3 regions of the Dorea sp. BIOML-A1 genome follow, and region 3 is predicted to be linked to each of the others. Evidence: predicted binding sites of a transcription regulator. Region 3 holds the regulator's gene; each other region holds the start of a gene.
The links. Region 3 encodes Rex, which represses fermentation and respiration genes when NADH is low (regulators of the CRP and FNR family bind a similar motif). Its sites were predicted from a motif close to ATTGTTAANTANTTAACAAT; they were not measured.
Positions count from the first base shown of each region.

Region 1 (11,114 bases), on a different contig from region 3:
GTACCGAAAGCTACAAAGATCCTGATCGGAGAAGTAGAATCTGTTGATATTTCAGAAGAATTTGCACATGAGAAATTATCTCCTGTACTGGCTATGTACAGAGCTAAGACATTTGATGAGGCTCTTGCAAAAGCTGAGCAGCTTGTTGCAGATGGTGGATACGGACATACATCATCACTTTACATCCACCCATCACAGACAGAAAAGATTGAGAAACATCAGCAGGCTATGAAGACTTGCCGTATCCTGATCAATACACCTTCATCACAGGGTGGTATCGGAGACCTTTACAACTTCGGACTTGCTCCATCTCTTACACTTGGATGTGGTTCTTGGGGAGGAAACTCTGTATCTGAGAACGTAGGTGTGAAACACCTGATCAATATCAAGACAGTTGCAGAGAGGAGAGAAAACATGCTGTGGTTTAGAACACCTGAGAAAGTATACTTTAAGAAAGGCTGCATGCCTGTAGCATTAGATGAACTCGGAACTGTAATGCATAAGAAGAAAGCGTTCATCGTAACAGACAGTTTCCTGTACAAGAATGGTTATGTAAAACCGATCGAAGATAAATTAGATCAGATGGGAATCCAGCATACATGCTTCTTTGAAGTTGCTCCAGACCCAACTCTGCAGTGCGCTAGAAGAGGTGTAGAACAGATCAGAGCATTTGAGCCAGATACGATCATCGCTCTTGGTGGTGGATCCGCAATGGATGCCGGAAAGATTATGTGGTTAATGTATGAGCATCCGGAAGCAAAATTCGAAGATATGGCTATGGACTTCATGGATATCCGTAAGAGAGTATACACATTCCCTAAGATGGGAGAGAAAGCTTACTTTATAGCTATTCCAACATCTTCAGGAACAGGTTCAGAAGTAACTCCATTCGCAATCATCACAGATGCTGATACAGGAGTAAAATGGCCTATCACAGACTACGAATTAATGCCAAACATGGCTATCGTAGATGTTGACAATGCAATGACAGCACCTAAGGGACTGACAAGTGCATCTGGTATCGACGTAATGACACATGCAATCGAAGCATATGTATCTATCATGGCTACAGACTTTACAGATGGTCTTGCTATGAAGGCAGTAAAAGCAGTATTTGATTACTTACCATCTGCATATGAGAATGGTGCTAATGATCCAATCGCAAGAGAGAAGATGGCTAACGCTTCATGCATGGCTGGTATGGCATTCGCAAATGCATTCCTTGGACTGAACCACTCTATGGCTCACAAACTTGGTGCATTCCATCACCTGCCACACGGTATTGCTAACGCTGTAATCCTGACAGATGTAATGCGTTACAATGCTGCAGAAGTACCTACAAGAATGGGAACATTCTCTCAGTATCAGTATCCACATGCACTTGCAAGATACGCAGAATTAGGACGTTTTGCAGGATGCAAAGGTAAGACAGATGAAGAAGTATTTGAGAACTTCATCGCTAAACTGGAAGAACTCAAAGAGAAGATTGGCATTAAGAAGACAATCAAAGATTACGGTGTAGATGAGAAATACTTCCTGGATACATTGGATGATATGACAGAGCAGGCATTCAACGACCAGTGTACAGGAGCTAACCCAAGATATCCTCTTATGAGTGAGATGAAAGAAATCTACCTGAAATGCTATTATGGAAAATAAAAAAGGCGTAAATATAATATCCATGAGTTTTTGTTTGTAGATTGGATAATGTATTGAGCATAGGAAAAGTGCAGCGTGTGACGTTGCACTTTTTCTTATGTCAAAATATTGATAAAAAAATAACAATAAATATGCAGGATGAAAAATGGTGAAAAAAATATCAAAAACTATTTAAAAATCTGACAATAAGGTATATAATACAGATAACAAGAAGGAAAAGGGCAAAAGATTCAATAAAAAGGAGGAATCTGTATGAAGCTCGAAAAGAAGAATTTGATCGTAGAGAGACCTTACAAATCAGTTTATAAGACCGAGGAGGGTGTTGTTAAAATATTTGTAACAGATCATCCAAAGTCAGCAGTATTTAATGAAGCATTGAATACTGTGAAAGTTGAAGAAACAGGATTGGATATTCCGAAACTAAAAGAGGTAACTCAGATTAATGGGGAATGGGCGCTGGTCATTGAGAACCGGGAAGGAAAAACTTTGGAAGAAATGATGAAAATTGACCGTGCCAATCTTGAAAAATATATGTCAGATTTTGTAGATCTTCAGCTGAAAGTACAGAGTAAAACGGCAGAAACATTACCGAAATTAAAAGATAAACTCGCAAATAAGATAAGAAATCTGAAAGTTTTGGATGCAACAGAGCGTTATGAACTTTTGACTAGATTGGAATCTATGCCGAGACATACAAAATTGTGTCATGGTGATTTTAATCCAAGTAACGTAATTGTTGAAAAGAACGGAAAGATGACTGTGATTGACTGGGCACATGCTTCACAGGGAAATGCAAGCGCAGATGCGGCAATGACATATTTGCTGTTTGCATTACACGATCAGGAGAGTGCAGATCTTTATCTTAAGTTATTCTGTAAGAAAAGCGATACCGCAAGACAGTATGTAGAACAATGGCTTCCAATTGTTGCTGCCGCAGAACTTGAGAAAGATATCCGGCTGGAAAAAGATTTTCTGATGAAATGGATCGATGTTATGGAGTATGAATAAATCGTACAAAAAATAAGCCTCCGAACGAGGCTTGTTTTTTATTTCATAATATACATAAGAGACAAAATCAACTGATAAAAATCAGAAAAATACATTTCCACCAACATTTATACCAGATACGCCGGTAGATGCTGAGCGGAACTGTAAACAGTTTATAACTGCAGAATGTCTTGCGCCGCCAAGTGCTGCCTGGGCAACAGAATAAGCAGTTGAGGAAGCACCTTTGCTGAGAACACGGTTCAATGAACCGTTCCAGGTTGGGGCAAACTGACCGGACTGGTAAATGACTGCGCGCAAATTGTTCGGATATGCCGGACTTGCCACACGGTTCATTATAACAGTTGCAACGGCTAACATTCCGTCATAACCGCCTGCTTCACACTGGAGAATTGCCGCTAACAGGGCAACATCTGTGGTTGAAGCCGGAGTTGAATTACCATTATTAACAGTTGGAGAATTAGTGTTGGTAGTGTTGTTCTTATTTGCGTTATTTGTATTTGTTGATGCTGTCTGATTATTTTTATTCGCGTTATTCGTATTGGTATTAGTGTTGCTTGTCTCAGTATTTTTTGCGTCATCTGTCTTTACAGATCCTGAGACTTCATCGTTCTGTGCAAGCTTTAATGCTTCCTCAGCAGCTTTGGCACGGTCTAATTGTGCCTGATAATCTGCCAGTTCCCCGGAAGTAGATGAAATTTTTGAATTTAATTCATTACGCTTGCTGGTTAATGTCTCCTGAAGGCCGGAAAGCTTGCTTTGCTGCTGTTCCAGGTCATTCTGTTTCTGTTCTACATTACTGCGAACCTGCTGTAATTCTTCCAGCATCTTTCGATCATACTGACTAATAGTGGCAACATATTCAGCCTTGTTCAGGAAATCTCCCATACTTTCTGAAGTAAGAAGAATCTGAACCAGAGATGCGCCGCCGCCTTCATACATGAATTTGATTCGGTCTTTCATCGAATCATACTGCGCTTCTTCATCAAGCTGCGCAGAAGCGAGATCCAGCTTGGATTTTTCAACCTTAGCAGATAAATCCTCAATCTGGCTTGAAGTATTGTCCAGTTCCTTACTTAAGGAAGATAACTGGCTGTTCAAATCATTTAACTCACCTTTTAAACCAGAGGTGGTACTTTCCAATTCATCTGTGGAAGGTGCCGAATATACTGGAGTATTAACAGAAGCAATTGTTACGGTACAGATGGTAATTGCCAAAGCCGATCGTAATGCTCGTTTCTTTTTCATACTTATCATAAACATATCCTTTCCCTTTTCGCGAATGCGTATCTATTATACTACAAAACATAAGATAAAGCAAATTTTTGACCGGAAACATAAGAAGAGACAGAAGTTTTTTGTTTCTTTCGACAGATTAAAGGTATTTAAAACTTTATATAAACAAATCCGGAAAAGGTTTACACAGAGGAGATTTGTGTATAAAATAAATAATGAGAATGTCTAAGTGAGAGAGGAATATTTAATATGAAAAAATATGAAGAAGAAAATTATAAATATGAAAATATCTGCGATAAGATCTATCCGTGGGTAAAAACAGAACTTACAGATTCACATGCATTGAACGGAAAACATTTTTCCAAAAAAGATGCTCCGGTAATTAGTTTTCTTGGGGATTTGAATGTTATATTTGCAATCAAAAGGGCCGAAGATGCATATGAGATATTAAAAGACAATATGCTTCCACCGGAATGTGATATCATAGAATTGTATCATAAGTCTTGTGAAAATCTGAACAGAGATGTAGAATTTGTAGTTGCGAATACCTGGTACGGAGGATTTGGAATTGTGGCAGACGGACATCATGAAGCAAGTTCCGTATGTTTCAAACATATCTGGCAGGTGTGCGCAGACAAATTAGAGGATGATCTGATCATTATGATTCCGAGAAAGGATGCGGTTCTTTTTGCACCTGCAGGAAATAAAGAGACTGTTCAGAAGATGATCGATCACGGGGAACAGGCTTATGAACAGGGCGAGAATAAGATCAGTAAAAATCTGTACCGGTTCTCAAGAGAAAGAAAGGAATTAGTTACATATGAAGAATAAGATCAGAATGATCGGCATGGATTTAGATGGAACTTTACTGAAGACGAATAAAGAACTGACCGCATACACGAAAGATGTACTGAAAAGAGCGTCAGAACAGGGAATCATTGTCATGCCGGCGACAGGAAGACCTTTTTCCGGTATTCCGAAAGAGCTGACCGGACTGCAGGAAATCCGTTATGCAGTTACCGCAAATGGAGCAAGAGTCATAGATATGGAGAAGAACGAGGTGATCGTGGAAGAACTTCTTGCGTATGATATTGCAGAAGTAATTTTGACTATATTTGAACGTTATGATACGTTCAGAGAGATTTACTATCATGGCATTGGATATGCATCCAAAGAGGCACTGACCAGAATTGACAAGTATCTGAATATACCGGCGATGGCGGATTATATTACGTCTACGCGTGTACCCGTGGATGATGTGAGGGCAAAGTTTGAAGAGATGAATCAGCCGGTAGATAAGATTCAGGCATTATTTACATCGGTAGAAGACCGTGATGCAGCCAGAAAAGAGATTGAAGAGGTATCTGGAATCGAGATTACCGGTGCGCTTCCGATGAATCTGGAGATTAATGCTGCAGGTGTCAATAAAGGGAAGGCAATGATCGAACTTGGGAAGGTTCTTGGCATTCCAAGAGAAGAGATCATGGCATTCGGAGATGGAAACAATGATCTGAAGATGTTAAAAGAAGTCGGAACAGGTGTGGCAATGGAGAATGCCATTCCATCGCTGAAAGAAGCAGCAGATTATGTGACACTGTCCAATGACGAAGAAGGCGTTGCGAAATTTATAGAAAAATATGTGCTGGATTAAGGAAAGGAGCGCAACATGTTAGATGTTATTAAGGTAATTATTTTGGGAATTGTGGAGGGAATCACGGAATGGCTTCCGGTCAGCAGTACGGGACATCTTATTCTGGTGGGAAATGTATTAAAGCCGAGTATGAGTGATGCATTTATGGAAATGTTCGATGTAGTGATCCAGCTGGGTGCGATCATGGCGGTTGTAGTATTGTACTTCCACAAATTGAATCCATTTTCACCGAGAAAAAGCCATAAGCAGAAGATGCTGACATGGCAGATGTGGATCAAAGTACTGATCGGCTCAGTACCTGCAGGAATAGTTGGAATACTTTTTAACGATATTCTCGATGAGATCTTTTACAAACCATTACCGGTAGCGATCATGCTGATCGTTTATGGTGTGTTATTCATCATCGTTGAGAAGCATAATGCAGGGAAGAAACCTTCTGTTACAAAGATTTCACAGCTCAGTGTCCAGATGCTGCTGTGGATTGGATTTTTCCAGATGCTTGCACTGATCCCGGGAACATCCAGATCAGGAGCTACGATTGTCGGAGCACTGCTGATCGGTGTATCAAGGGAAGTGGCAGCAGAATTTACATTCTTCCTGGCGATTCCCGCAATGTTTGGTGCCAGTCTTCTGAAACTGATCAAGTTTGGTTTCCATTTTACAGGTGCGGAGTTTGCTCTTTTGATGCTGGGATGTATCGTATCGTTTGGTCTGTCGGTCATTGCGATCAAGTTCCTGATGGGGTATATCAAGCAGCATGATTTCAAAGTGTTCGGATATTACCGTATCGTATTGGGGGCACTGATCATTCTCTGGACGATCGTTCAGACTGTAATTGCATAGAAATGTATAAGAAAACAAGTGAATGTTTCATGATTATGTGGAATTATCCACTTGTTTTTTGATTAAAACATGATAATATATTAAATATATATGTATTTTTATACACATATTGAAAAGAATGGAGGAAAAAGATTATGAAGTTAAAAAAAGTTATCAGTGTAATGCTGGTTGGTGCATGCGTATTTTCTATGGCAGCATGTGGTTCTAAAAAAGAAGAAGCAAAAAAAATCGAAAGCGCAGATGATCTGAAAGATGCAAAGATCGGTGTACAGACAGGTACAACAGGTGATATCTACTGCTCTGATGATTTCGGTGATGATCATGTAGAACGTTTTAATAAAGGTGCAGATGCAGTTCAGGCACTTGTAAAAGGTAAGATTGATGCAGTTGTTATTGATAACGAGCCTGCAAAAGCATTTGTAGATGCAAATGACGGACTGAAGATCCTCGAGACACCTTATGTAGAAGAAGATTATGCAATGTGCTTCAAAAAAGGCAACACAGAGCTGGAAGATAAATTCAACGTAGCGATCAAAGAACTGAAAGAAGACGGAACATTTGACAAGATCATCGGATATTATATCGATGGAACAGAAGATAAAGGATATGAGTCTCCGGCAGATGCTGACCGTTCCAATGGCAAACTTGTAATGGCAACAAATGCTGCATTTGAGCCATATGAATATTATGAGAATGACAAGATCGTTGGTGTTGATGCTGATTTCGCGAAGGCAATTGCTGACAAGCTTGGCATGGAACTGACAATCAATGATATGGAATTTGATTCTATCATCGCAGCAGTAGACAGTGGAAAAGCTGATTTTGGTGCAGCAGGTATGACAGTTACAGATGAAAGAAAACAGCAGGTAGATTTCTCAGATTCATATTACACAGGAAAACAGATGATTATTGTAAAAAAATAATCAGAAAAGAATAGGATGAGAACATGCAGGAATTAAAAAAAGAATTTATTCTGAATTTTATAGAGGACAATCGTTGGAAATATATTGTGGACGGTTTGAAAATTACGCTGATCGTTACGATATTTGCGGTATTGATTGGTGTCCTTTTGGGATTTTTAATTGCGATTGTCCGTACGACACATGATAAGACCGGCAAATTAAAGATATTGAATGCAATCTGTAAGGTATATCTGACTGTGATCCGTGGGACTCCGGTTGTTGTACAGCTGATGATCATTTACTTTATCATATTCGGAAGTGTGGATATCAGTAAGGTACTGGTTGCGATCATTGCATTTGGTATTAACTCAGGTGCATATGTTGCAGAGATTTTCCGTTCCGGTATCATGTCAATCGATAACGGACAGTTTGAAGCAGGACGAAGTCTGGGATTCAATTATGCTCAGACAATGATGTACATCATTATGCCGCAGGCATTCAAGAATGTACTTCCGACACTTTGTAATGAATTCATTTCTTTATTGAAAGAGACTTCTGTATCCGGTTATATTGCGTTACAGGATCTGACGAAGGGCGGGGACATTATCCGAAGCCGTACATATGATGCATTCATGCCGCTGATCGCCGTTGCGCTGATCTATCTGGCAATGGTAATGATCTTTACCAAGCTTGTCAGCTTACTGGAGAGGAGGTTGAGAAACAGTGACCACTAAGAATGATGATGTGCTGATCAAAGTAGAAGGTCTGCACAAGATATACGGAGATTTTCATGCACTGAATGGAATCAATGAAGAGATTCACAAGGGAGAAGTGGTCGTTGTCGTAGGACCATCCGGTTCCGGTAAGTCAACGTTCCTGCGTTCTCTGAATCTTCTTGAGGTTCCGGATCAGGGTCATATCTATTTTGAAGGTGTGGATATTACAGATAAGCATGTGGATATCAACAAGCACCGTCAGAAGATGGGAATGGTGTTCCAGCATTTTAATTTATTCCCGCACAAGACAATCAAGGAAAATATCACGCTTGCTCCGATCAAGCTTCTTGGAAAGAGCAAGGAAGAGGCAGATAAAAGAGCAATGGAACTTCTGGAAAGAGTAGGACTTGCCGAGAAGGCGGATTCTTATCCATCCCAGTTATCCGGCGGTCAGAAGCAGAGAATCGCGATCGTGCGTTCCCTGGCAATGGATCCGGATGTGATCCTGTTCGATGAACCGACATCGGCTCTTGACCCGGAGATGGTAGGAGAAGTTCTGGAGTTGATGAAACAGCTCGCAAGAGAAGGTATGACGATGGTTGTGGTAACACACGAGATGGGATTTGCCAAGGAGGTTGGTTCCAGGGTTATCTTTATAGATTCCGGAGAGATCAAAGAACAGGCAAAACCAGATGAATTCTTCGATCATCCGAAGGATCCGCGGTTGCAGGAATTTTTATCAAAGATTTTATAATACAGAATGGAAAAAGGAAATATATCATGTAAATGTTTTCTCCCGCTGTGCGGTAAGAAAGATATTACATGATATGTTTCCTTTTTTATTTCAAACTATACTTTGCAACAACTGTCCCGTTCAATCAGATGGTGGGGAACGATGATCTTGGTTGCAGGCAGGTTTGGATTTTCTATGTGGTTGATGATCTGCGAGGCGGCTTCACTTCCAAGCTGACCGGCTCCGATGTCAATTGAGGTTAATTGCGGGGAGGTCAGTCTTGCAAACAGAGAGTTGTTGAAAGATATGATGGACAGATCTTCCGGGATGGACAGATTGGTTTCCAGGCAGACTCGTTCTAAAGAGACGGCGAGGATATCATCGCTGACCAGAATTGCTGTCGGGCGGTCTTCCTGCAGCAGAAGTCTGCGTATGGCTTCTTCATTATTCTCTGATGCATTCTTTACTTCCGTACAGTATTCCGGACGGACAGGAAGCTGATGGCTTGCGAGTGCAAGCTGGTAACCGGCCTTACGGTCGGCAGAGAACATCAGGGAACTGTCGGAACCAAGGTAGGCGATCCGGCGGTGCCCAAGCTGGTACAGGTATTCCGTTGCTTCACGGCCGGCAAGCAGATTGTCATTGTCAATATAGATCGTCTGATTGGTGTACTGTGTTGCTTTTCCGATAAGAATATATAAAAGACCTTCGTTAAAGAGGTAATCGATAACAGGGTCTTCTTTTTTGGAATACAGTACGATGAAACCGTCTACTTTGCCGCTTCGGGACATAGACCGGACAGCGTCAAGAATCTCAGCTTCATCCTGGCCGGTTACAATTGTCGTCATATACTGCCTGCCGTTACAGTAATGGCTGATTCCCTGGACCGCTTCCAGATAGAAGGAGTTCTCATAGACTTCTTTGGCAGAAGCAGGGAGAATGATGCCGATCGTACGTGAATTCTGTGAAGCGAGATTGCTTGCTTGAAAATTCGGTTCATATCCAAGTTCTATCATAGCTTTTCTGACACGTTCTTTTGTCTCTTCGCTGATAGAAGGATTATTTTTGCAGGTTCTGGATACGGTGGAAGGGGATACACCTGCCAGCGCAGCCACATCTTTAATTGTTACTGCCATGTAAGTAACCTCCGTTAGAGTTATATTTTCGTAGCTTTTGGATTTTTCTTATATTTTACAGCAAACAAATCAATATTGCAATTGAATTGCGGAAATACAATGCAAACGTATGCATTGGCGCAGTGGAAAATTGCACAAAAAAGGCGCGATTAAATTGTGAAAAAGGTAGAATTAAGTTCCGTAATCGAAATATAGATTGAAAACTATGCAAAACTTGACTATAATTAACGCAAACGGTTGCATAAATAAATGTAATAAGAAAACATGAGGAGGTTTCGTTGGGAACGAGAATAAGGGTAAAAATATACCACAAGTAATTCTTGCACCGTTAACCGGAAAGGCAGTGCCGTTAAGTGAAGTCCCGGATTCGGTATTTTCTGAGAAAGTCTTAGGTGACGGAGTTGCAATTATTCCGGCAGACGGTAAGATTGTAAGCCCGGTAGACGGAGAGATATCAACAGTGGCAGAAACGCGGTATCTATTATGAATGGACCTGGATCAGCGCCAAGACCGGCTATGGAAAATACGATGAAGGAATGGCGTTGCTCAGTAAGAAACCAATCGCACGGGTACAGCAGTTTCTGACCAGTAAGACGGATGATTACGAGAACTGGAAGACGAGACGTATCCTCGGCATACAGCCGGAAGGAAGCAGTGGCTGGTTCTTTACCATTCATATGGGATGGTGGAATGATGAGGAAGAACCATTTGTTGATCAGTGGAAATGTATACAGGAGACATTGAAAGATCCAAAATACCGGGAAGGAACTATCTGGCTGATGGGAGATTTTAACAGTCAGGATGATGTCCGCACTTCGAACGTTATCTGTAACGGAAAGAATGCACCGGTCGTATCGGATCATTACGGAGTTATGATAACGGTATAACAGATCGGTTTATAATGAAAGAAAATCAAAACAATAAGAAAAGAAGAGGGAAAGAAAGATGAGCGAGAGAGCAGCAGGCATACTCATGCCGATCAGCAGCCTTCCATCGGAATACGGAATCGGCTGTTTTTCAAAGAGTGCATATGAATTTGTGGACTGGCTAAAAAAAGCAGGACAGAGCTACTGGCAGATTCTGCCGCTTGGTCCTACAAGCTACGGAGATTCTCCGTATCAGTCGTTTTCAACATTTGCGGGCAATCCATATTTCATCAGTCTGGAGGCACTGGTGGAAGAAGGCGTTCTGACAAAAGCAGAATGTGAAGCTGTAGACTGGGGAAAAGTAAAA
Region 1 is NZ_WWSA01000008.1:60,521-71,634, forward strand. Features, by position in the region: gene adhE (bifunctional acetaldehyde-CoA/alcohol dehydrogenase) at 1-1,659, shown strand, start outside; gene GT508_RS05215 (aminoglycoside phosphotransferase family protein) at 1,912-2,667, shown strand; gene GT508_RS05220 (cell wall hydrolase) at 2,749-3,921, opposite strand; gene GT508_RS05225 (hypothetical protein) at 4,150-4,731, shown strand; gene GT508_RS05230 (Cof-type HAD-IIB family hydrolase) at 4,721-5,551, shown strand; gene GT508_RS05235 (undecaprenyl-diphosphate phosphatase) at 5,567-6,394, shown strand; gene GT508_RS05240 (transporter substrate-binding domain-containing protein) at 6,529-7,317, shown strand; gene GT508_RS05245 (amino acid ABC transporter permease) at 7,341-8,030, shown strand; gene GT508_RS05250 (amino acid ABC transporter ATP-binding protein) at 8,020-8,766, shown strand; gene GT508_RS05255 (LacI family DNA-binding transcriptional regulator) at 8,862-9,881, opposite strand; gene GT508_RS05260 (PTS glucose transporter subunit IIA) at 10,198-10,368, shown strand; gene GT508_RS05265 (hypothetical protein) at 10,424-10,768, shown strand; gene malQ (4-alpha-glucanotransferase) at 10,827-11,114, shown strand, end outside.
Region 1: a site for Rex is predicted at 1,767-1,786, ahead of GT508_RS05215 (aminoglycoside phosphotransferase family protein). Genes of this name have one in related genera too.

Region 2 (11,114 bases), on a different contig from region 3:
CATAGCTTCAAGCAGCTCTTCCATTGTGAAATTCTTCTTATCGAATACATTATACTTAACAGATGTGATACAGTCGGTAACTGTTCCGATACCTACACCCTGGATATAGTTTGTATTGTATCTTGCTCCACCTGCATTGTAATCTTTTGCATTGCTGATGCAGTCATTTGTTACCACTGACAGACAAGGTGCCGGCATATTCTCTGCATATAATTTCTCGATCACATTGTTTCCGCGAATCTTAATATCAATAAAATGTTTCAGCTGTTTCTGGAATGCATCCCATAATTCATCATAAGACTTGAAATCTTTTGCTTCACCGGTCTTAAGGCCGAGCTGTTTTCCGGATTCCTTGTCAAATCCATTATAAAGTGTCAGCTGGAATACTTTTGGAATATTCAGGTATCCTGTCAGGATGTATGCTTCACTTCCCCATGCTCCTGTCTCAACACATCCTGAAGATCCGCCGCGGCGTGCATCTTCCAGTGATTTTCCTGCATTGATAAGCTCCATGGTCTGTGCTTCTGTATTGTAGAACGCAGGCTGTCCCCATCCCTTTCTTGAGATCTCGCATGCTCTCTTCAGGAAACGTGCAGGGGTCTTCTTACTGATCGTTACGTTAGAGTTTGGCTGAACCAACTTCATCTCGTCCATACAGTCAAGGATCAGGTAGCTGACTGCATTGACACCATCACGTCCGTCCGGTGTAACTCCTCCGGTATTGATATTTGCAAAGTCTGTGTATGTGGCACTTTCTTTTAATGTGATACCTACTTTAACCGGTGCAGGCTGATTGTAGAATTTCACCCATAAGCACTCTAACAGTTCTTTTGCTCTCTCATCATCCAGAATTCCTGCTTCTGTATCTGCTTCATAATATTTGATCAGATGCTGGTCAAGACGTCCCGGGCTGAATGCATCCCATGGGTTCAGTTCTGTTGTAACTGCCAGATGTGTGAACCAGTATAACTGGATTGCCTGCCAGTATGTCTGTGGTGCATGTGCCGGTACAACCTCCAGGTTGGCTACAATCTGTTTTAATTCTTCTTTACGTACCGGATCAGCCTCTTTTTCTGCCAGCTCTAGTGCTAATTCATGATATCTCTCACCAAGAATAATCACTGCATCGCAGGAAATATCCATGGCTTTTAACTCTTCCATTTTATCCAGAGCATCCGGATCATTCATAAAATCAAGAGCATCCATTGTCTTTTTGATCTTCTCTTTGTAGTCCAGATATCCTGTTGTAAATACCTGTTCTCCACCACATGTATGTCCCGGTCCTCTCTGCTCCATAAATTCTGTGAACATACCTGCTGCGTAACAGTCGTTCCATTCCGGAGTCATGGAAGCCAGAAGTCTCTCTCTCATAGTTCTTCCCTTCCAGAACGGAATGATCTCTTCTGCCTGGAGTTTTCTGTCTTCTTCTGTTGTGTGGAAGGATACCAGATCACGCTCACTCATAACTGTCATATCCTCAACGCTGTGACAGCAAAGTTCCGGGAATGTCGGAGATGCCTGTGGATCTTTTCCCTTCTCTCCTACGATCAGCTCACCGTCTCCAAGGTAAAGTGTCTTCTTTGAAAAATACTCTTTTAACACCATAGCTCTCATAACCGGGATAGAATATTTTCCGTCATTTTCTCTGTAAAAATCTGTTTCGATCTTTGCTCTTTCCAGATCGATGTGTACCGGTGTTGTAACACTCAGTTCTCTTAACTTCTGGATTCTTTCGTTCATGCCTCTTTTTTCAGCCATTGTTTTAACCTCCTATCTTTGTGTTAGAAAAACCTGCTTCCTGGAAGAGTTTCACAAACCCCTCCATCTCTTCTTTTGTCGGTGCATTCAAGTCATTACCTTTATATTCCATATCCAGCTTCGGATATTTACTGCTTCCCGTATTATGATATGGCAGCAAATTAACCTGTGCCGGATGAATATCGTGTTCTTTCAGGAAACGGATCGTCTCTTTCATATTCTCTTCGTTTCCATTTACTTCCTTAACAGTAGGGATGCGGATGTATATCCTTGCTCCTGCATCTGAAAGTTTTACAAGATTATCTAAGATCAGTTTATTGTCTACTCCGATATATTGCTTATGTAATTCCGGATCCATTACCTTTACATCATATAAAAATGTATCGACATATGGAAGGATTGCTTCGAACTTCTCATACGGAACATATCCGCATGTATCAATTGTAAGCGATACTTCTTCTTTCTTCAAAGCTTTTGCGATCGCAAGTACATAATCTGTAGACATAGTCATCACTTCACCACCGGAAAGTGTAACTCCACCGCCGGACTGTTCATAGAACATCAGATCTTTCATCAGTTCCTTTACAAGTGTTTTTACCGGATATTCCTGGCCAACGATCTCCCGGATTCCCTGTGTACAGAAATTCTCACATTTTCCGCAGAGCTTACAAAGTTTTTTATCCAGCTTCGGTCTTCCGTCTTCCATGGTAACCGCGCCGTTCGGACAGACTTTTGCGCATACGCCGCAACCGGTACATTTCTCCGCATCATACTGAATTTCCTGCTCGAAGCGCTGTGTCTCAGGATTATGGCACCACACACACTTTAACGGACATCCCTTAAAAAATACGGTCGTACGGATTCCGTCCCCGTCATGAATAGAATACTTCTGGATATTGGTTATCAGATCCATGATATTCTCCTTTCCTCTTATTATACTTGTTATTTTCACATTTTTTACCCGTTTTAGACCAATGTTTGTACTTTAGTCTAATCATAACAAAAAAGATAAAGTTTGTCAATCCTTTGACAAACTTTATCTCATTAATTACCATCTGAAATGGATTCTGTCTATTCTTCATTCTCCTGAGTATTCAGATAATTTCTTTCCACCAGCTCCCATATCTCATCACGTCCCTGTTTCGTCACTGATGAGAACGGGATGACAATTGTTCCCGGTAACACTCCCAGACCTTCTTTTACAATCTTGATCTGTTTGTCTTTCTGGCTGCGTTTGATCTTATCGAGTTTTGTTGCAATGATCACCGGATGGAATCCCTGTGACACGATCCACTCATACATCATCTTGTCGTTACCGGATGGTTTATGACGGATATCGATCAGAAGGAATACTACTTTCAACTGCTTCGACCCGTGCAGATAACGTTCGATCAGCTGTCCCCATTTGATCTTCTCCTGTTCGGATACCTTCGCATATCCGTAACCCGGCAGGTCGACCAGATATAATGCCTCATTAATATTATAGAAGTTGATCGTCTGTGTCTTTCCCGGTGTTGCAGATATTCTTGCGTATGATTTGCGGTTCATAAGCGCATTGATCAGGGATGACTTTCCTACGTTGGATTTTCCTGCAAATGCAATCTCCGGAAGTGTATTCTCCGGAAGTTTGCTGGTGATTCCACATACGGTTTCCAGATTAATATTTCTGATTATCATATATTTCTCCTTTGATCCATCTTCTGACCCGTGCCAGAAGATCTGACTATACAAGTGCTTCTTTCAGCACCTCATTCATGTGTGTTACAAATTTAATTTCCAGTCCCTTTGTAATCTCTGTTGAAATTTCCTCAACATCTCTTTCATTTTTTGCCGGGACAAGTACGGTCTTCATTCCTGCATTTTTTGCAGCCAGAAGCTTTTCTTTCAGCCCTCCGATCGGGAGTACACGTCCGCGCAGTGTAATCTCTCCTGTCATAGCGAGGTCTGCCCGTACTTTTCTTCCTGTCACCGCAGACATGATTGCAGTTGCCATTGTAATACCGGCAGATGGTCCGTCTTTTGGAACGGCTCCCTCCGGAATATGGATATGTATATCATGTTTCTTAAAAAAATCATCTGTAATATCGTGCTCTTTGCTTACGGAACGGATATAACTGATACCGGTTCTCGCGGACTCTTTCATGACATCGCCAAGCTGTCCGGTCAGCAGGATTTCTCCTTCTCCCGGCATCATATTCACTTCGATCTGGAGTGTATCACCGCCGACACTGGTCCATGCGAGTCCACGCACAATACCAACTTCATCTTCTTCATTTGCCATCTGATAACTGTAAAGTTCCTTACCCAGATAGTGTTCCATATTCCGCTCTGTCACATGAATGGATTTCTTCTTTTTCTCAAGGATCTCCATTGCTGATTTACGGCAGATATCACCGATCTTACGTTCCAACTGTCTGACCCCTGCTTCTTTTGTGTAATTTCTTGCCATCTTCCAAATCGCATTTTTACTGATGGTCAGCTGATCTGCTTTCAGTCCATGCTTTTCGATCTGCTTTGGAATCAGATGTTCCTGCGCAATATGCAGTTTTTCATTTTCTGTATAACTGGTAACCTCAATGACTTCCATACGGTCAAGAAGCGGCCTTGGAATGGTCTGCAGGCTGTTTGCCGTTGTGATAAATAACACTTCCGACAGATCCATCGGCACTTCCAGATAATGGTCTACGAACTTATTATTCTGTTCGCCATCCAGAACCTCCAGAAGTGCTGAGAATGTATCTCCTTTATAGTCATTGCTGACTTTATCTATCTCATCCAACAGCATCAGTGGATTCTTGACTCCTGCCTGTTTCATTCCATTTGCGATTCTTCCCGGCATTGCTCCTACATAAGTCTTTCTGTGCCCCCGGATTTCCGCTTCGTCACGGACACCTCCAAGCGAAATTCTCACATACGGCTTCTTCAACGCCCTGGAAAGAGATTTCGCAATCGAAGTTTTACCGGTTCCCGGAGGACCCACAAGACAGATGATCGGTGCTTCGCCTTTTTTCGTAAGCGCCCGTACTGCAAGATATTCAAGTACTCGTTCTTTTACTTTCTCCAGACCGTAATGATCTTCATCCAGTACCTGTCTTGCAAATGCAATATCTTTATGCTCTTTGCAAGTTTTATCCCATGGCATTTCAAGCATTGTTTCGATATAGGTCCGGATAACGCCTGTTTCCGCCGGGGAATTCATGGAATTGCGGAATCTTTTGATTTCTTTGTTCAGCTTTTCTTTTACTTCTTTCGAAGCTTTCAATGCATCTGCCGCCTGCTGGAATTCATCCGCATCCGACATGGTATTGTCATCACCAAGTTCCTCACGGATTACTTTCAGTTCTTCCCGTAGGATGTATTCCCTCTGATTCTTGTCCACACGTTCTTTCACCTTACTTTGGATCTCTTCTTTTACTTTCTGTGCCTGGATCTCATTCACAATCTTATATAGCAGAAGTTCATACCGTCTCATAACGTTCGTCTCTTCCAGCAGTTCCTGCGCATCTTCGAATGAAAACGGCATATTTGCAGCAATCACATCTGTCAGGTATTTCAGATCATGAATGGATTCCACCTGCATGCCAAGTTCTTTTGAAAGCTTTGGGTTCTTTAACAGATATTCTTTGAAGACATCCTGTAATCCACGGATCATTGCTTCCCGGTTCATTGGATCGTCTTCTTCCCGCTCTCCGGATACTACTTCATCATCCGGCAGTTCTACTACCGTTGCCTGGAGATATGGTGTCTCACTATCCATTCTTACAAGACTTGCTCTTACTTCTCCGGATACAAGTACACGGCTCATTTTTTTTGGTAATTTTACTACCTGCCTTATGGTAACAACACAGCCAACCAGATAGACATCTTCTGCTCCCGGCTCTTCTATTTCCAGATCCTTCTGAGCGCTGACGAATAACTTCTGGCCGTTTTTTACCGCCTCTTCAATCGCCTGCAGTGATTTTTCCCTGCTTACATCAAAATGTCTGACCTCTTCCGGCAGTATCGTAAGTCCTCTTAAGGCAACCATAGGCAGACTATAGGTTTCTCCTGTCATATATTCACACTCCTGTTCACCGACTGGATTATCTTGGTATAAAATCAGCGGGTACAATTATTCTTCGCACCCGCCGTCTTTCTTTTCATTTATTATGCACTTTCTGAGTCAGGTTCTGCATGTTCACATACAGGCTCTCCTGTTCCTTTTACAACATCTTCTGTGATGTGGCATGATTTTAATGTCTCATCCGATGGTGCTTTATACATGATATCCATCATGATACTTTCCATAATCGCTCTCAGTCCTCTTGCTCCCGTCTTTCTCTTCAGGGAAGTCTCTGCGATTGCTTCCAGTGCTTTATCATCAAATGTAAGCTCTACATCGTCCAGTTCCAACAGCTTCTGATACTGTTTAGTCAATGCATTCTTCGGCTCTGTAAGAATCTTCATTAATGCATCTTTATCCAGCATTTCCAATGCTACTGTTACCGGTACACGGCCTACGATTTCCGGAATCAGACCAAATTTCACAAGATCCTGCGGCAGAATCTGCTGAAGCAGTCTGTCCACATCATCTTCATGCTTTTCTGCAATCTCTGCATTGAATCCAATTGATTTCTGATCGATACGTTTTTCAACGATTTTTTCGATTCCTTCAAAGGCTCCTCCACAGATGAATAAAATATTCGTGGTATCGATCTGGATCATCTCCTGATGCGGATGCTTTCTTCCTCCCTGTGGAGGTACATTGGCAACTGTTCCTTCAATAATCTTCAGAAGCGCCTGCTGTACACCCTCACCCGATACATCTCTGGTAATCGATGGATTCTCTGATTTTCTTGTAATCTTATCAATCTCATCAATATATATAATTCCATACTCTGCACGTTCAATATCTCCGTCTGCCGCCTGAATGATCTTCAGAAGAATGTTTTCTACATCTTCACCGACATATCCGGCCTCTGTCAATGCTGTTGCATCAGCAATCGCAAACGGTACTCCCAAAATCTTTGCCAGTGTCTGAGCCAGAAGCGTCTTACCGCATCCTGTCGGTCCGAGCATGAGAATATTACTTTTACCAAGATCTACTTCCATATTTCTTCCCGCCATTACACGTTTATAATGATTATAAACAGCTACCGATAATACTTTTTTCGCTTCTTCCTGACCAATGACATATTCATCCAGAAATGCTTTGATCTCTTCCGGTTTTAAAAGATTGATATCCGAGAACGGATTCCATTCTCTTCCGTTCTCGTATTCAAATTCTTCTTCTATAATCTCTGCGCAGACATCCACACACTCATCACAGATATATGCCCCATTCGGACCTGCGATCAGCTTTCTCACCTGATTCTGCGTCTTGTTACAGAACGAGCATCTTACCTGATCATCGTTCTTTCCTGCCATACTTTTCACCTCGTCTGAGGACTGCCCTAGCGGTTCTTGATGACTTCGTCAATCAGACCATACGCTTTGGCTTCTTCCGCAGTCATAAAGTTATCTCTTTCTGTATCTGCGTTGATGACCTCTAACGGCTGTCCTGTATTTTCTGCCAGAATCTGATTCAGTTTCTGACGAGTTTTTAAGATATGATCTGCTGCGATCTGAATCTCTGTTGCCTGTCCCTGAGCTCCGCCAAGCGGCTGATGGATCATGATCTCAGAGTTTGGAAGCGCAAGTCTCTTGCCCTTTGTTCCTCCTGTAAGAAGGAATGAACCCATACTTGCAGCCATACCAATACAGATTGTCTCAATATCGCATTTGATATACTGCATGGTATCATAAATTGCCATTCCGGCTGTTACAGAGCCTCCCGGACTGTTGATGTACAGATGGATATCTTTCTCCGGATCTTCTGCTTCAAGAAACAGAAGCTGTGCAACGATCACACTTGCAGATACATCTGTTACTTCTTCGCCCAGAAATATAATTCTGTCTTTTAATAATCTTGAATAGATGTCGTAAGAACGTTCTCCACGGCTTGTCTGTTCAATGACATAAGGTACTAAACTCATGTATATGCCTCCTGACTATACTATGTTATGATCTGACATTCTTATTTTTCTACTGCATTCTCAACAAGGAATGTAACAGCTTCCTGAACTGCCAGATCTTCCTTCATCTGTTTCTTCTCGTTCTCACCCATGAATTCTTTCAGTTTCTCAACTTCCATGTTGTAAGATTCAGCCATCTTGGCAAGTTCTTCATCGATCTTCTCATCTGTGATTTCGATATTTTCAGCTTTTGCTACTGCCTCAAGTACAAGACGTGTCTCAATTCTCTTGATTGCCTGTGGTCTCATATCTTCCATCATCTTCTCTGCAGTCAGTCCTGTGAACTGGAAGTACTGCTCAAGAGTGATTCCCTGAGACTGGATTCTCTGTGCAAAATCCTCTACCATCTGAGTTGTCTGTGTCTCGATCATTGGCTGTGGAATCTCGTATTCTGCATTCTTAACAGCCTGCTCTACAGCCTGATCTTCCTGATTTCTCTTTCCGTCTGCTGCTTTCTGCTCTTTGATCTTTGCTTTTACGTCTGCTTTGTATTCTTCTAATGTATCGAATTCAGATACTTCTGCTGCGAACTCATCATCAATTTCCGGCAGTTCTTTTGCTTTGATCTCATGAACTGTACATTTGAATACAGCTTCTTTTCCTTTTAATTCTTCTGCATGATAATCTTCCGGGAAAGTAACTTTTACTTCAACTTCTTTCTCAGCTTCAGCGCCTACTAACTGCTCTTCAAATCCAGGAATGAACGATCCTGATCCGATAGTCAGTGGATAGTTCTCTCCCTTTCCGCCTTCAAATGCTTCACCATCAACAAATCCTTCAAAGTCGAGAATTACTTCATCACCGTCTGCTACCGCACGGTCCGTAACTACAACTTCTCTTGCATTTTTCTCTGCTTCTTCCTGGATCTTAGCGTCTACTTCTTTCTGAGTTACGCGTGTAGATACTTTATCTACTTCCAGTCCTTTATACTCACCGAGTTTTACTTCCGGCTTTGTTGCAACATCTGCTGTAAAGATGAATGATTTTCCTTTTTCAATCTGAACAACGTTGATCTCCGGTCTTGAAACAATCTCAAGTTCACACTCTTCATATGCTTCAGAATATGCCTTAGGGATCAGTGCATTTGCTGCATCATCGTAGAAGATCTCCGGTCCATACATTTTCTCGATCATCTGACGTGGTACTTTTCCTTTACGGAATCCCGGCATAGCGATCTTGTTCTTCTGCTTCATATATGCACTCTGAAGCGCTTTTTCTAAATCATCGGCCGGAACTTCGATAGTAAGTTTCGCCATGTTGTTTTCTAACTTTTCTACCTGTAAACTCATTTACTATTTCCTCCTGTTTCTAACCCGCCTCATGGGTAGCGGAAAAAAAGCGGGTATATTACAATACATTCACCACAGAAGTATAACACAAACTCTGGTAAATATCTAGTCCCCGTTTTTGCTTAAATCCGGTGTTTTTCCGCTTTTTTCTTCTATTTTTATTAAATTTTATGAAAAACTATTAAAAGACTATAGAATCTGCGATTTCCTTCGCTTTTTCTTCGCCATCCAGAATCTCGATCAATTTCAGTCCAAAATCAATTGCAGTGCCAACGCCCTGACTGGTGATAATATTCTCGTCTACTACAACCGCTGTCTCTGTCAGCACGACATCTTCCATCTCATCTTCCACGCCCGGATAACAGGTTGCCCTCCTGCCTTCCAGTACTCCCAGGCTCTTTAATATGGTAGGTGCCGCACAGATCGCTCCCACATATCTTCCTTCTTTTGCATACTGTTTTACCACATATCTAACTCCGTCATGGTTTTTCAGGTTCAGGGTTCCCGGCATTCCGCCCGGAAGCACAACCATATCAAATTCATCAAAATCTACTTCATCAAATAAATCTTCTGTCTGCACATTGATTCCATGTGCTCCATGTACGATGTAATCATCCATGATGGATATTGTATCTACATATATCTTTGCTCTTCTTAACAGATCAACAACAGTCAGACCTTCGATCTCTTCAAATCCGTCTGCCAATAATACGCATACTTTTTTCATCTTCATTATCCTCCTCATCTCTTATTTATTCTAAATTCTATCACCGTTTACTTTTTCTGTAAACTGTTGTATCATAATTTCACCGCAAATGAAAGGAGACTTTATAATATGGAAATAGAACGAAAATATCTTGTTGCAAAGCTGCCGGATCAGCTGGAAACTTACCCATGCCGCCTTCTCGAGCAGGGGTATCTGAACACCAATCCCGTTGTACGTATCCGTCGTGATAATGAAAAGTACGAACTCACTTACAAGTCTGCCGGACTGATGTCCCGTCAGGAATATAACCTTCCTCTTGACCGGGAATCCTATCATCATCTTCTTGGCAAGATTGATGGACGTCTGATTAAAAAGAAACGGTATGTAATCCCGCTTTCTTCCGGCCTCACCGCAGAGCTTGATATCTTCGAAGGCGATCTTGCTCCTCTTATGCTTGTAGAAGTAGAATTCCAAACCGAAGACGATGCAGATTCTTTCACCGCTCCCGGCTGGTTCGGCGAAGATGTCACTTTTTCCGGAAAATATCATAACAGCTATCTGAGCCGTTTATAAATTGATATTTGTCCGCGCGCCACATTTCGTTGCTTTTTCTCGTTTTGTCACGTCTTGTTGCATATCATATCTATTTTATGGTCAGATTGTTATACTAACAGCAATATGTAACTTGTGGAGGTTTAACATGGCAAATCTGCAACTGGCCAAAAACTTATTCTATCTCAGAACCATATCTGGTCTAAAGCAGGATGATATTGCTGATATCTTCAATATCAGCCGTCAGGCCTGCAGCAATTATGAAACCAGTACACGTACGCCGGATCTTGGTTATCTGGCTTCTTTTGCTGCACATTTTCACGTTACTATGGATCAGCTTATCCTCTGTGATCTCGAAGCCGAACATTTTATTCCCGGATCAGAATATCCTTCCGGCATGCGCGAGACGGTTACTCCTTATATGCAGGGAATCGAAAAAAATACCGGTAACTACATCTATCTCACCGAAGAAGAAGTGGATCTTGTATTCGCATTCCGTTCTTCTTCCGATGAGAAGCGTAAACTCGCTACCGGTTTTCTTCACTCAGATAAATAATTGTCTTTCCTTTTTTCCCGACTTTTTCTCAGGCTCCCAGTCCAAATCCATCATGAACTGCATTCATTGCTTTTTCAATATCTTCTTCCGGAATCAGTACCGTAATACGGATCTCGGATGTGGAGATCATATTGATATTGACTCTGGAATTGTATAATGATTCAAACATCTTCGCAGCTACTCCCGGATTACTCATCATT
Region 2 is NZ_WWSA01000002.1:34,595-45,708, reverse strand. Features, by position in the region: gene hypD (trans-4-hydroxy-L-proline dehydratase) at 1-1,758, opposite strand, end outside; gene GT508_RS01030 (trans-4-hydroxy-L-proline dehydratase activase) at 1,763-2,671, opposite strand; gene yihA (ribosome biogenesis GTP-binding protein YihA/YsxC) at 2,830-3,435, opposite strand; gene lon (endopeptidase La) at 3,482-5,812, opposite strand; gene clpX (ATP-dependent Clp protease ATP-binding subunit ClpX) at 5,905-7,164, opposite strand; gene clpP (ATP-dependent Clp endopeptidase proteolytic subunit ClpP) at 7,191-7,772, opposite strand; gene tig (trigger factor) at 7,814-9,100, opposite strand; gene GT508_RS01000 (DJ-1 family glyoxalase III) at 9,282-9,827, opposite strand; gene GT508_RS00995 (CYTH domain-containing protein) at 9,936-10,379, shown strand; gene GT508_RS00990 (helix-turn-helix domain-containing protein) at 10,507-10,914, shown strand; gene GT508_RS00985 (aspartate kinase) at 10,943-11,114, opposite strand, start outside.
Region 2: a site for Rex is predicted at 2,773-2,792, ahead of GT508_RS01030 (trans-4-hydroxy-L-proline dehydratase activase). Genes of this name have one in related genera too.

Region 3 (11,114 bases):
AGAAACAGCATATGAATTTGAAAACCGCACATCCGTAGTGATGGTAATCGGTGTCAATGGTGTAGGAAAGACTACAACGATCGGAAAGCTTGCAGGAAAGCTTCGTGCAGAGAATAAGAAAGTTGTAATTGCAGCGGCCGATACATTCCGTGCGGCGGCCGGAGAACAGTTAAAAGAATGGGCGAACCGTTCGCAGGCAGAGCTGATCGGCGGACAGGAGGGATCTGATCCGGCATCGGTTGTGTTTGATGCTGTTGCGGCAGCAAAGGCGCGGCATGCAGATGTGCTGATGATCGATACAGCCGGACGTCTGCACAATAAAAAGAATCTGATGGAAGAACTCAGAAAGATGAATAAGATCATTGACCGGGAATTCCCTGAGGCATACAGAGAGACATTGGTTGTTCTGGATGCAACAACAGGACAGAATGCCCTGCAGCAGGCGAAGGAATTCAACGATGTGGCAGAGATTACAGGGATCGTTTTGACAAAGATGGATGGAACCGCAAAAGGAGGAATCGCAGTTGCCATCCATGCAGAGCTGGGCGTTCCGGTAAAATATATCGGTGTGGGAGAGACTATTGACGATTTGCAGAAATTTGATGCAGATGATTTCGTGAATGCGTTATTCGAAAGACCGAAAGATGATGAGGCTTCAGAAGAGGTTTCAGAAAACGAATAAGAGGAAGAGAGGAAGTACGAGATGTTAACATTAGAAAAATTCAAACAGGCGAGTGCAATCGTAAAAGAAGTAACCCTGCCAACTAAGCTGGTATACAGTGAATACTTAAGCAAACAGACAGGTGCTGATGTCTATCTGAAACCAGAGAATATGCAGTATACAGGTGCTTATAAAGTACGTGGTGCATATTACAAGATCAGTACAATGAGCGAAGAAGACAGAAAGAAAGGTCTTGTAACTGCGTCTGCAGGTAACCATGCACAGGGCGTGGCATATGCAGCAAAGAAATTCGGCTGCAAGGCAACGGTAGTTATGCCGACAGTTACACCATTGATCAAAGTAAATCGTACAAAGAGCTATGGAGCAGAAGTCGTATTACACGGAGATGTCTATGATGATGCCTGTGCATATGCAATGAAACTTGCAGAAGAAGAAGGATACACATTCGTACATCCTTTCGATGATCTGGATGTTGCAACGGGACAGGGAAGTATTGCAATGGAAATCTTTGAAGAACTTCCGGACGTAGATTATATTCTCGCACCAATCGGTGGCGGCGGTCTGATCACAGGAGTTTCGACACTTACCAAGATGCTGAATCCGAATGTCAAAGTAATCGGTGTAGAACCGGCTGCCGCTGCAAGCATGACAGAGGCATTGAAAGAAAGACATCCGGTAACACTTGCAAGTGCCAATACGATCGCTGATGGTACAGCTGTAAAACGTGTCGGAGAAAAGATCTTCCCATATGCAGAAAAGAATATAGATGAAGTTATTACAGTTGCAGATGATGATCTGATCGGTGCATTCCTCGATGTAGTAGAGAATCACAAGATGATCGTAGAAAATTCAGGCCTTCTGACAGTAGCGGCGCTCAGACAGCTTGATCTGAAAGGAAAGAAAGTCGTATCCATCTTAAGTGGTGGTAATATGGATGTGATTACAATGTCCTCGATCGTACAGCACGGACTGATCCAGAGAGACAGAATCTTCTCTGTATCTGTACTTCTTCCGGACAAGCCGGGTGAACTGGTACGCGTTGCAGCTACAATCGCCAAAGCAAATGGTAATGTAATCAAACTGGAGCATAACCAGTTCGTAAGTACCAACCGAAACGCAGCAGTAGAACTTCGAATCACTCTGGAAGCATTCGGAACCGAACACAAACACCAGATTATGAAAGCCTTAGAAGACGAGGGCTTAAGTCCAAGAGAAGTTAACGCAAAACTTTATTAATAATATATAAAAAATGATTATGGAATCCCCATAATCATTTTTTTTGAATAAATATCCATAATAGAACTTGACAACACATGTATTATTGTATACAATTATACATGTTGAATTTAGTACTTTACTACGAAAAAATATTTTAGAAAGCAGGCGATGGAAAATGGAAAACAGGAAAGTATACCTGGATGATCATACAAATTTATTGCAACTGGAAGAGCACATGTACCCGTTGGTGGATGTGAAGACACCGAATGTATTTCGTAATCTGTTCCATTATGACGAGATTCCGAAAATCGCATTCAATGACCGAATTGTTCCGCATTGTATGCCGGATGAGATCTGGATCACAGATACAACATTCAGAGATGGCCAACAATCACGTGCCCCGTACAGTACTGAGCAGATCGTAACATTATATGATTATTTTCATCGTCTGGGTGGTCCGAAGGGAAAGATCAGACAGTGTGAATTCTTCCTCTATAGTAAAAAGGACAGAGACGCAGTCTACAAATGCATGGAAAAGGATTATAAATTCCCGGAGATAACAAGCTGGATCCGTGCGAGCAAGAAAGATTTCGAACTGGTGAAAGAGATCGGAATGAAAGAGACTGGTATTCTGGTAAGCTGTTCGGACTATCATATATTCTATAAACTAAAGATGACAAGACGTGAGGCAATGGAACATTATCTGTCTATCGTAAGAGAATGTCTTGAGACAGGAATCAGCCCGAGATGTCATCTGGAAGATATCACACGTTCCGACATCTATGGATTCGTCATTCCATTCTGTCTGGAACTTATGAAATTGATGGATGAGTATAAGATTCCGGTCAAGATCCGTGTCTGTGATACCATGGGATACGGGGTCAACTATCCGGGAGCTGTAATACCAAGATCTATTCCGGGAATCATCTATGGACTCAGAGTACATGCCGGTGTTCCAAGCGAACTGATCGAATTTCACGGACATAATGATTTCTATAAGGCAGTCAGCAATTCATCGACAGCATGGCTTTATGGTGCGTGCGGTGTGAACTGTTCACTTTTTGGAATCGGAGAGCGTACCGGTAATACACCACTGGAAGCGATGGTGTTCGAATATGCACAGCTTCGTGGCACACTGGATGGGATGGATACAACAGTTATCACAGAGCTTGCAGATTATTATGAGAAAGAGATCGGATATCATATTCCTTCAAGAACACCTTTTGTTGGTAAGAACTTTAATGTAACAAGGGCTGGAATCCATGCAGATGGTTTATTGAAGAATGAAGAGATCTACAACGTATTTGATACCGGAAAATTCCTGAACCGTCCTCCGCTTGTTGCAATATCTAACACATCCGGACTTGCAGGTATTGCACACTGGATCAATACATATTTTAAGCTGCCGGAGGACAAGAAAGTAGATAAGAACTCAGAACTTGTAAGTTCTGTAAAAGAATGGGTAGATAAGCAGTATGAAGAAGGACGAGTAACCGTTCTTACAGACGATGAGTTGATCAGAGTTATCGACGAAAACTGTAAGAGAATTGGTGTGGAATTGATATAGCAGAGGTGTTTTTAATGGAAGAATATCAGGACAGATCCTTACGAGGAAGAGTGTTCCGGCATCTGCGGGAAGATATTCTGAATGGGGTATATAAAAATCATGAAGAATTAAGGGAAGTAACAATCGGTGAAGAACTGGGGGTAAGCAGAACACCGGTAAGAGAAGCCTTAAGACAATTGGAGTTAGAAGGACTGGTTACGATCATTCCGAATAAAGGTGCGTATGTGACAGCCATTACCAGAAAAGATGTGAAAGATATCTATAAGATACGTTCGCAACTGGAAGGGCTGTGTGCCAACTGGGCAACGAAATATATTACGGATGCGCAGATTGAAGAACTGGAAGAAGTGATTCTTCTGTCAGAATTTCATTTGCATAAGAAGGGATCCGGACAGATTGAACAGATGTCAGAAATGGATGGTAAGTTTCATAAGATATTGTATGAGGCATCCAACAGCAGGATCCTGGAACATGTATTAACAGATTTTCACAAGTATGTACAGCTTGCCAGGACGATGTCTATTGAAGCACCGGAGCGTGCCGAGAAATCAATAGAAGAACACAGAGAAATCCTGGAAGCAATCAAGGCAAAAGATGCGGCAAAAGCAGAACAGCTTGCAAATGAACATATATTACACGTGATGGAAAATCTGCATCTGGAAGAATAATAAAAGATGCCGCGAACAGATAGAAAGGAGACAAATACCATGGCAAAAATTAAAATGACAACACCGATCGTAGAGATGGACGGAGACGAGATGACAAGAATTCTCTGGAAGATGATCAAAGAAGATCTTCTGGAGCCATATATTGAACTGAACACAGAATATTATGATCTGGGTCTGGAACATAGAAATGAGACAGATGATCAGGTAACAATCGATGCTGCTAATGCAACCAAGAAATATAAAGTTGCAGTAAAATGTGCAACAATCACACCGAATGCGGCACGTATGAAAGAGTATGATTTGAAAGAAATGTGGAAGAGTCCGAACGGAACGATCCGTGCAATACTTGACGGAACTGTATTTCGTGCACCGATTGTTGTAAAAGGCATTGAGCCATGTGTAAAAAACTGGAAAAAACCAATCACTATTGCAAGACATGCATATGGAGATGTATATAAAAATACAGAGATGAAGATTCCTGGACCTGGAAAAGTAGAACTGGTATACACGGCAGAAGACGGCACAGAGACCAGGGAACTGGTACACAACTATGCAGGACCGGGTGTTGCACAGGGAATGCATAACTTATGCGGATCTATTGAAAGCTTTGCGAGAAGCTGCTTTAATTATGCATTGGATACAAAGCAGGATCTGTGGTTCGCAACAAAAGATACGATCTCTAAGAAGTATGACCATACATTCAAAGATATTTTCCAGGAAATCTTTGACAAAGATTATGCCGAGAAGTTCAAAGAAGCCGGAATTACATATTTCTATACTTTGATCGATGATGCGGTTGCAAGAGTTATGAAATCAGAAGGCGGATATATCTGGGCATGTAAGAACTATGACGGAGATGTAATGAGTGATATGGTTTCTTCCGCATTTGGTTCTCTTGCAATGATGACATCTGTTCTGGTATCACCGGATGGAAATTATGAATATGAGGCAGCTCATGGAACTGTACAACGTCATTATTACAAGCATCTGAAAGGGGAAGAGACTTCTACAAACTCTGTAGCTACAATTTTTGCATGGACAGGTGCTCTTAGAAAACGTGGTGAGATGGATGGAAATGCCGAATTGGCAGCATTCGCAGATAAGCTTGAAAAAGCAACCATTGATACCATTGAAGAAGGTAAGATGACGAAAGATTTGGCATTGATCACGACACTGGAAAATCCAACCGTATTGAACAGCGAAGGATTTATTAAGGCAATTGCTGAAAAATTAAAATAGATAATATATATCTACAGGACCTGCCACCGGCAGCTCCTTACGAATGCATGGCAATATAAAAGCCCGCCCCAGAAGCTTCTGGAGCGGGTTAAAAAGTTATAAATCAGGCGTTTAAGCGTCTTCCGCTAATTCCTCCCATTTCATGTATAATTCTTCTAATTCTTCCGCTATTGCGGCTTTTTCTTTTGCAAGTTCCTGGCATTTTACAGAGTTGGTGAAGATATCTTCCTGAATCATCAGGGCATCGATCTCACTATCACGGTCTTCCAGTTCGCCGATACGTTCTTCAGTCTTTTTTAGTTCATTCTGACGTTTGCGAAGTCTTGCCTGGGCTTCCTTTTGCTCCTGCCAGCTGAGTTTTGACTCGGATACATTCTTGTCTGTACTGTTATCTGAAACGGATGAAGGTGTAGAGGCTTCTCCGGCATATGCAGTAGTGAGTTCTTCTTTTTTCTCCAGATAATAGTCATAATTTCCGATATAATTTACAAATGTATGATTGACAAGATCCAGAATCCGTGATGCAGTCTGATTGATGAAATAACGGTCATGAGAGACATAAAGTACAGTGCCGGTATAATCATTCAAAGCATTCTCAAGGATTTCTTTGGATGCGATGTCCAAGTGGTTGGTCGGCTCGTCGAGGATCAGGAAATTTGCTTCAGAGAGCATCAGTTTCGCAAGAGATACACGTCCGCGTTCCCCACCGCTCAAAGAACTGATCTGTTTGAAGACATCATCACCGGTAAAAAGAAATGCTGCAAGCACATTCCGGATTTCCGTATTCGTAAGAGTCGGATAATCATCGGAAATCTCGTCAAAAATTGTTTTCTCCATATGAAGGACATGATGTTCCTGATCGTAGTAGCCAATCTTAACATTGGAGCCAAGTGTATAAGTACCGGAATCAGCAGATACCACTCGGTTTAAGATCTTAAGAAGCGTAGTCTTTCCTGTTCCGTTATCACCGATTACTGCGACATGTTCACCACGTTTGATCTCGAGATTAACGTCTGTAAAAAGTTCCTGTCCGGGGAAAGATTTGCTTAAATGTTCAATAGTCAGAACATCATTGCCGCTTACACAGGATGGTTCCAGTTTCAGATGTATATCTGTATTAACTTCTATCGGTTTTTCGATGGTCTGCATCTTTTCCAACATCTTTTCGCGGCTTTCGGCACGTTTGATGGATTTTTCGCGGTTGAAAGAACGAAGCTTTTCGATAACCGCTTCCTGATGCTTGATTTCCTGCTGCTGGTTAAGATATTCCTTCAGGCGTATGTCGCGAAGCTGCTGCTTCTTTGCTGCATAGTCGCTGTAATTTCCCATATAAGTACGAAGTTCTCCAAGCTCGATTTCAAGAACTTTAGTGACAACTTTGTTCAAAAAATAACGGTCATGAGACACGATCAGCACAGCTCCCTGATAGTTTAGAAGATAGGATTCAAGCCATGCAATTGAATTCAGATCCAGATGGTTGGTTGGCTCATCAAGAAGCAAAATGTCTGGTTTCGTTAACAGAAGCTTGCCGAGAGATACACGGGTTTTCTGTCCTCCGGAGAGAGTGTCGACGGGTTTGGTGAAATCATTTTCCGTAAATCCAAGTCCCTTTAACACACCGGTGATCTCACTTTCGCAAGAATAGCCGTTCTCACGTTCGAAAGCGGCCGTAAGGCGGTTGTAAGTTTCCAGACGGTCGTTCAGGGCGTCGCCGGAGAGATGCTTAAGTTCCATCTCGATCTCGCGGATACGGCGCTCCATAGCGATTATATCGGCCTTTGCGGTGCGGACTTCTTCATAGATCGTATTACCGCTTTGCATCTCTTGATGCTGGGCAAGATAGCCAAGTGTCTTACCTTTTGTCAGGATGACGTTGCCGTCATCCGGGGCTGATTCGCCTACAATCATTTTGAGCAGAGTGGACTTACCGGCACCGTTCGGTCCGACAAGAGCTGCTTTTTCGTGATCTTCTATATGGAAGGATCCATCTCTGACGATGAGGTGTTCACCGAAAGATTTCTGGATCCCGTGACATGCTAATATCATATATTTCCTCCTGAGTTATGGATAATTGATACGTTGGTATTCTCAAAATGCATTTACACATGCTACTTTATTATAACGGAAATTGCATAAAATTCAACAATAGTTTGACAATAATCTTTCAATTTTATATAATTATTTTAGACTATGATTGGAAGGGTGAAAACATTGGAAGAAAGAGAGATTTCTCGTGCGGTCATAAGAAGATTGCCGAGGTATTACAGATATTTGGGCGAACTGTTGGAAAATGGTGTAGAGCGGATTTCTTCGAACGATCTGAGTAAGCGGATGAAAGTAACAGCATCCCAGATCCGTCAGGATCTTAATAATTTCGGAGGATTCGGACAACAGGGATACGGTTATAATGTTAAGTATTTATACACAGAGATTGGAAAGATATTAGGATTGGAAGAAGACCACAATATTATTATCATTGGTGCAGGTAATCTTGGGCAGGCACTGGCTAATTATGCAGCCTTCGAGAACCGTGGATTCATTCTGAAAGGAATCTTTGATGTGAATCCAAGACTTCAGGGAGTATCCATCCGTGGAGTTCCGATCCGTATGATGGATGATCTTAAAACGTTCGTTCAGAATAATGAGATTGATATTGCAGTTCTGACGATTCCGAAAGAGAAAGCAATTGAAGTTGCGAATATGCTGGTTGAGAACGGAGTACGTGCGATCTGGAACTTTGCACATACAGATTTGAACCTTCCGGATAATGTTGTTGTTGAGAATGTGCATCTGTCAGAAAGTCTGATGCAGTTGTCATACAATATCAGTCGTTACAAAGAGGACCATAAATAAACTATAATACAAGAAAGCGTGTAGGAGTAGTCTGGAATACGGACATATTTTTACACGTTCTTTTGTTGCAGAGATATATCTGATGGGAGATGAATGAATATATGAAACTTCTGGTTAATGCTGCGCAGATGAAGGCTGCCGATCAGTACACGATTCAGGAACTGGGCATTGCATCACTGGAATTAATGGAGCGTGCAGCAAATGCCTGTGTACAGACGATGCAAAGTGAGAATCTGGATCTTTCTTCTGTCTGTGTGGTATGTGGATCAGGGAATAATGGTGGAGATGGATTTGCCATCGCCAGGATCTTGAAGAATATGGGGTGTTCTGTGGATACTTATCTGGTCGGCAATCCAGAGCATTGTACACCGGAGACACGGGAACAGATAAGACGTCTTAAAGAATGTGGTGGTAAGATCACGGAAGATATCCCGCAGGATAACAGCTACAGCATAGTGATAGACGCCGTGTTCGGAGTCGGACTGAGCCGTAAGATTGAAGGTACATATCGTCAGGTGATTGAACGTATGAATCAGATGCAGGGTACAAAATTTGCAGTAGATATCCCATCAGGACTTTCAGCCTCTACGGGATGTGTGCTTGGTTGTGCATTCCACGCAGATGATACAGTGACATTCGAGGTGAAAAAGATCGGCCTTGAGCTGGCGCAGGGCAGAGCATATGCAGGAAGAGTGACAGTAGCAGAGATTGGCATTTCGCATGAGCCGTTATTACAGGATGCAGATGTGATCCATTCTTTTGGAAGAGAAGAATATCGTAGAATGCTTCCGGAAAGACCGGAAGATTCTAATAAGGGAAGTTATGGAAGGCTTCTTGTGATCGCTGGAAGTAAGGGTATGGCAGGTGCAGCATATTTGAATGCTCATGCGGCTTATATGACAGGAGCCGGGCTTGTCAGAATCTATACACCAAAGGACAACCGCGAGATATTGCAGACACTTCTGCCGGAAGCAATCATAACGGCTTATGATGAATTTAATAAAGAAGAAGTACTAAAGCTTCTTAAGTGGGCAGACGGTGTGTGTATTGGTTCCGGCATTGGAAGAAGTACAACATCGGAGAAGTTATTGCGGACGGTTATAGAGTACGTGGATGTTCCATGCCTGATCGATGCAGACGGGTTAAATCTTCTGTCAGATAACAAAGATCTTCTTGATCGGCTGGCAGACCGGAAGTTCATATTTACGCCGCATATGAAAGAGATGTCTAGACTTACAGGCATCCCTGTGGAAGATCTTAGAGAAGACCGGATACAGATCCTGAAGAAATTCGCTGACGGATATCAGGTAACCTGTGTATTAAAAGATTCCAGAACACTGATCGCAGATAAGGCAAATGAAATCTGCCTGAATCTTACCGGGAACAGTGCGATGGCAAAAGCCGGTTCGGGAGATGTGCTGGCCGGTGTGATCGCAGGCTTTATGGTGCAGGAAAAAGATACGAAAAAAGCAGCCAGATTAGGTACATATGTACATGGTTTGGCCGGTGACCTTGCAAAATTTGAAAAAGGCGTATATAGTGTAATGGCAAGAGATCTGATAGAATATATCAGTAAAGCATTAATGAAACTGGAGGATGAATAGCAGTGAAACATTATACAAGAGTTTTAGCCAGAGTCGATTTAGATGCGGTTGAATATAATATAGAGATGATGAAGAAAAATATTCAGAAAGATACACAGATGATGGCAGTCATCAAGATGGATGGTTATGGACATGGTGCCGTTCAGATTGCAAAGCTTCTGGAACCCAAGGATTATATCTGGGGTTATGCAGTAGCTACGCTGGATGAAGCTATTTTATTAAAAGATGCATGTTTGAAGAAACCGGTATTGGTTCTTGGATGCATTTTCCCGGATCAGTGGGATACGATGATCCGCAATGAAGTACGTATGACTGTCTATAGTTATGAGATGGCAAAAGAAGTGTCAGAGCTTGCAGAAGCCATGGGCTGTAAAGTCTATGTACATATTAAGCTTGACACTGGAATGGCAAGACTGGGATTCCAGATTACAGAGGAGAATGCCGAAGAAATCGCAAAGATCAGTAAACTGCCGAACCTGGTAATGGAAGGAATGTTTACACATTTTTCCAAGTCTGATGAAGCAGATAAGACATTTACCAATGAGCAGCTTGATAAATATCTCTGGATGAAAGAAGAACTGAAAAAAAGAGGTGTTACGTTCCAGTATTATCATTGCTCCAACAGCGCAGGTATCATTGATCTGAAAGAAGCGAATATGGATATTGTACGTGCGGGTATCACTACATATGGCATGTATCCGTCAGATGAAGTAGAGAAAGAACGGGTTCCGTTAAAACCGGCAATGGAACTTATCAGTCATGTTGCCCATGTAAAATGGCTGACAGAAGGAAAGCCTGTAAGCTATGGCGGAACGTATGTTACAACCCGTCCGACAAAAGTGGCTACGATTCCGGTCGGTTATGGAGACGGATATCCAAGAAGTCTGTCTAATAAAGGATATGTGCTGATCCACGGGCAGAAAGCACCGATCATCGGACGTGTATGTATGGATCAGTTCATGGTTGATGTGACAGCTATCGAGGACGTGGAATTTGGAGATAAAGTTGTAATATTCGGACGTGACGGAAAGGAGTTCCTGTCAGTTGATACGCTGGGAGAGCTTTCCGGAAGATTTAATTATGAATTCGTGTGTGTATTGAACAAACGTATTCCAAGAGAATATATCCGCCACGGAGAAGTCGTAGAACAGGTAGACAGTTTTTAATTGCCGTGCATTCGTACAGCAGCTGCCGGTGGCAGGTTCTGTAGATATCGTAAAACTTTGCAGAATACATCTGAGAAAAAAGGAAATACTTAGTATATCTTAAGAATCGGAGTGTGA
Region 3 is NZ_WWSA01000005.1:7,438-18,551, forward strand. Features, by position in the region: gene ftsY (signal recognition particle-docking protein FtsY) at 1-682, shown strand, start outside; gene ilvA (threonine ammonia-lyase) at 704-1,918, shown strand; gene GT508_RS03385 (2-isopropylmalate synthase) at 2,076-3,467, shown strand; gene GT508_RS03390 (GntR family transcriptional regulator) at 3,482-4,135, shown strand; gene GT508_RS03395 (NADP-dependent isocitrate dehydrogenase) at 4,175-5,374, shown strand; gene abc-f (ribosomal protection-like ABC-F family protein) at 5,486-7,420, opposite strand; gene GT508_RS03405 (redox-sensing transcriptional repressor Rex) at 7,586-8,227, shown strand; gene GT508_RS03410 (NAD(P)H-hydrate dehydratase) at 8,329-9,831, shown strand; gene alr (alanine racemase) at 9,834-10,997, shown strand.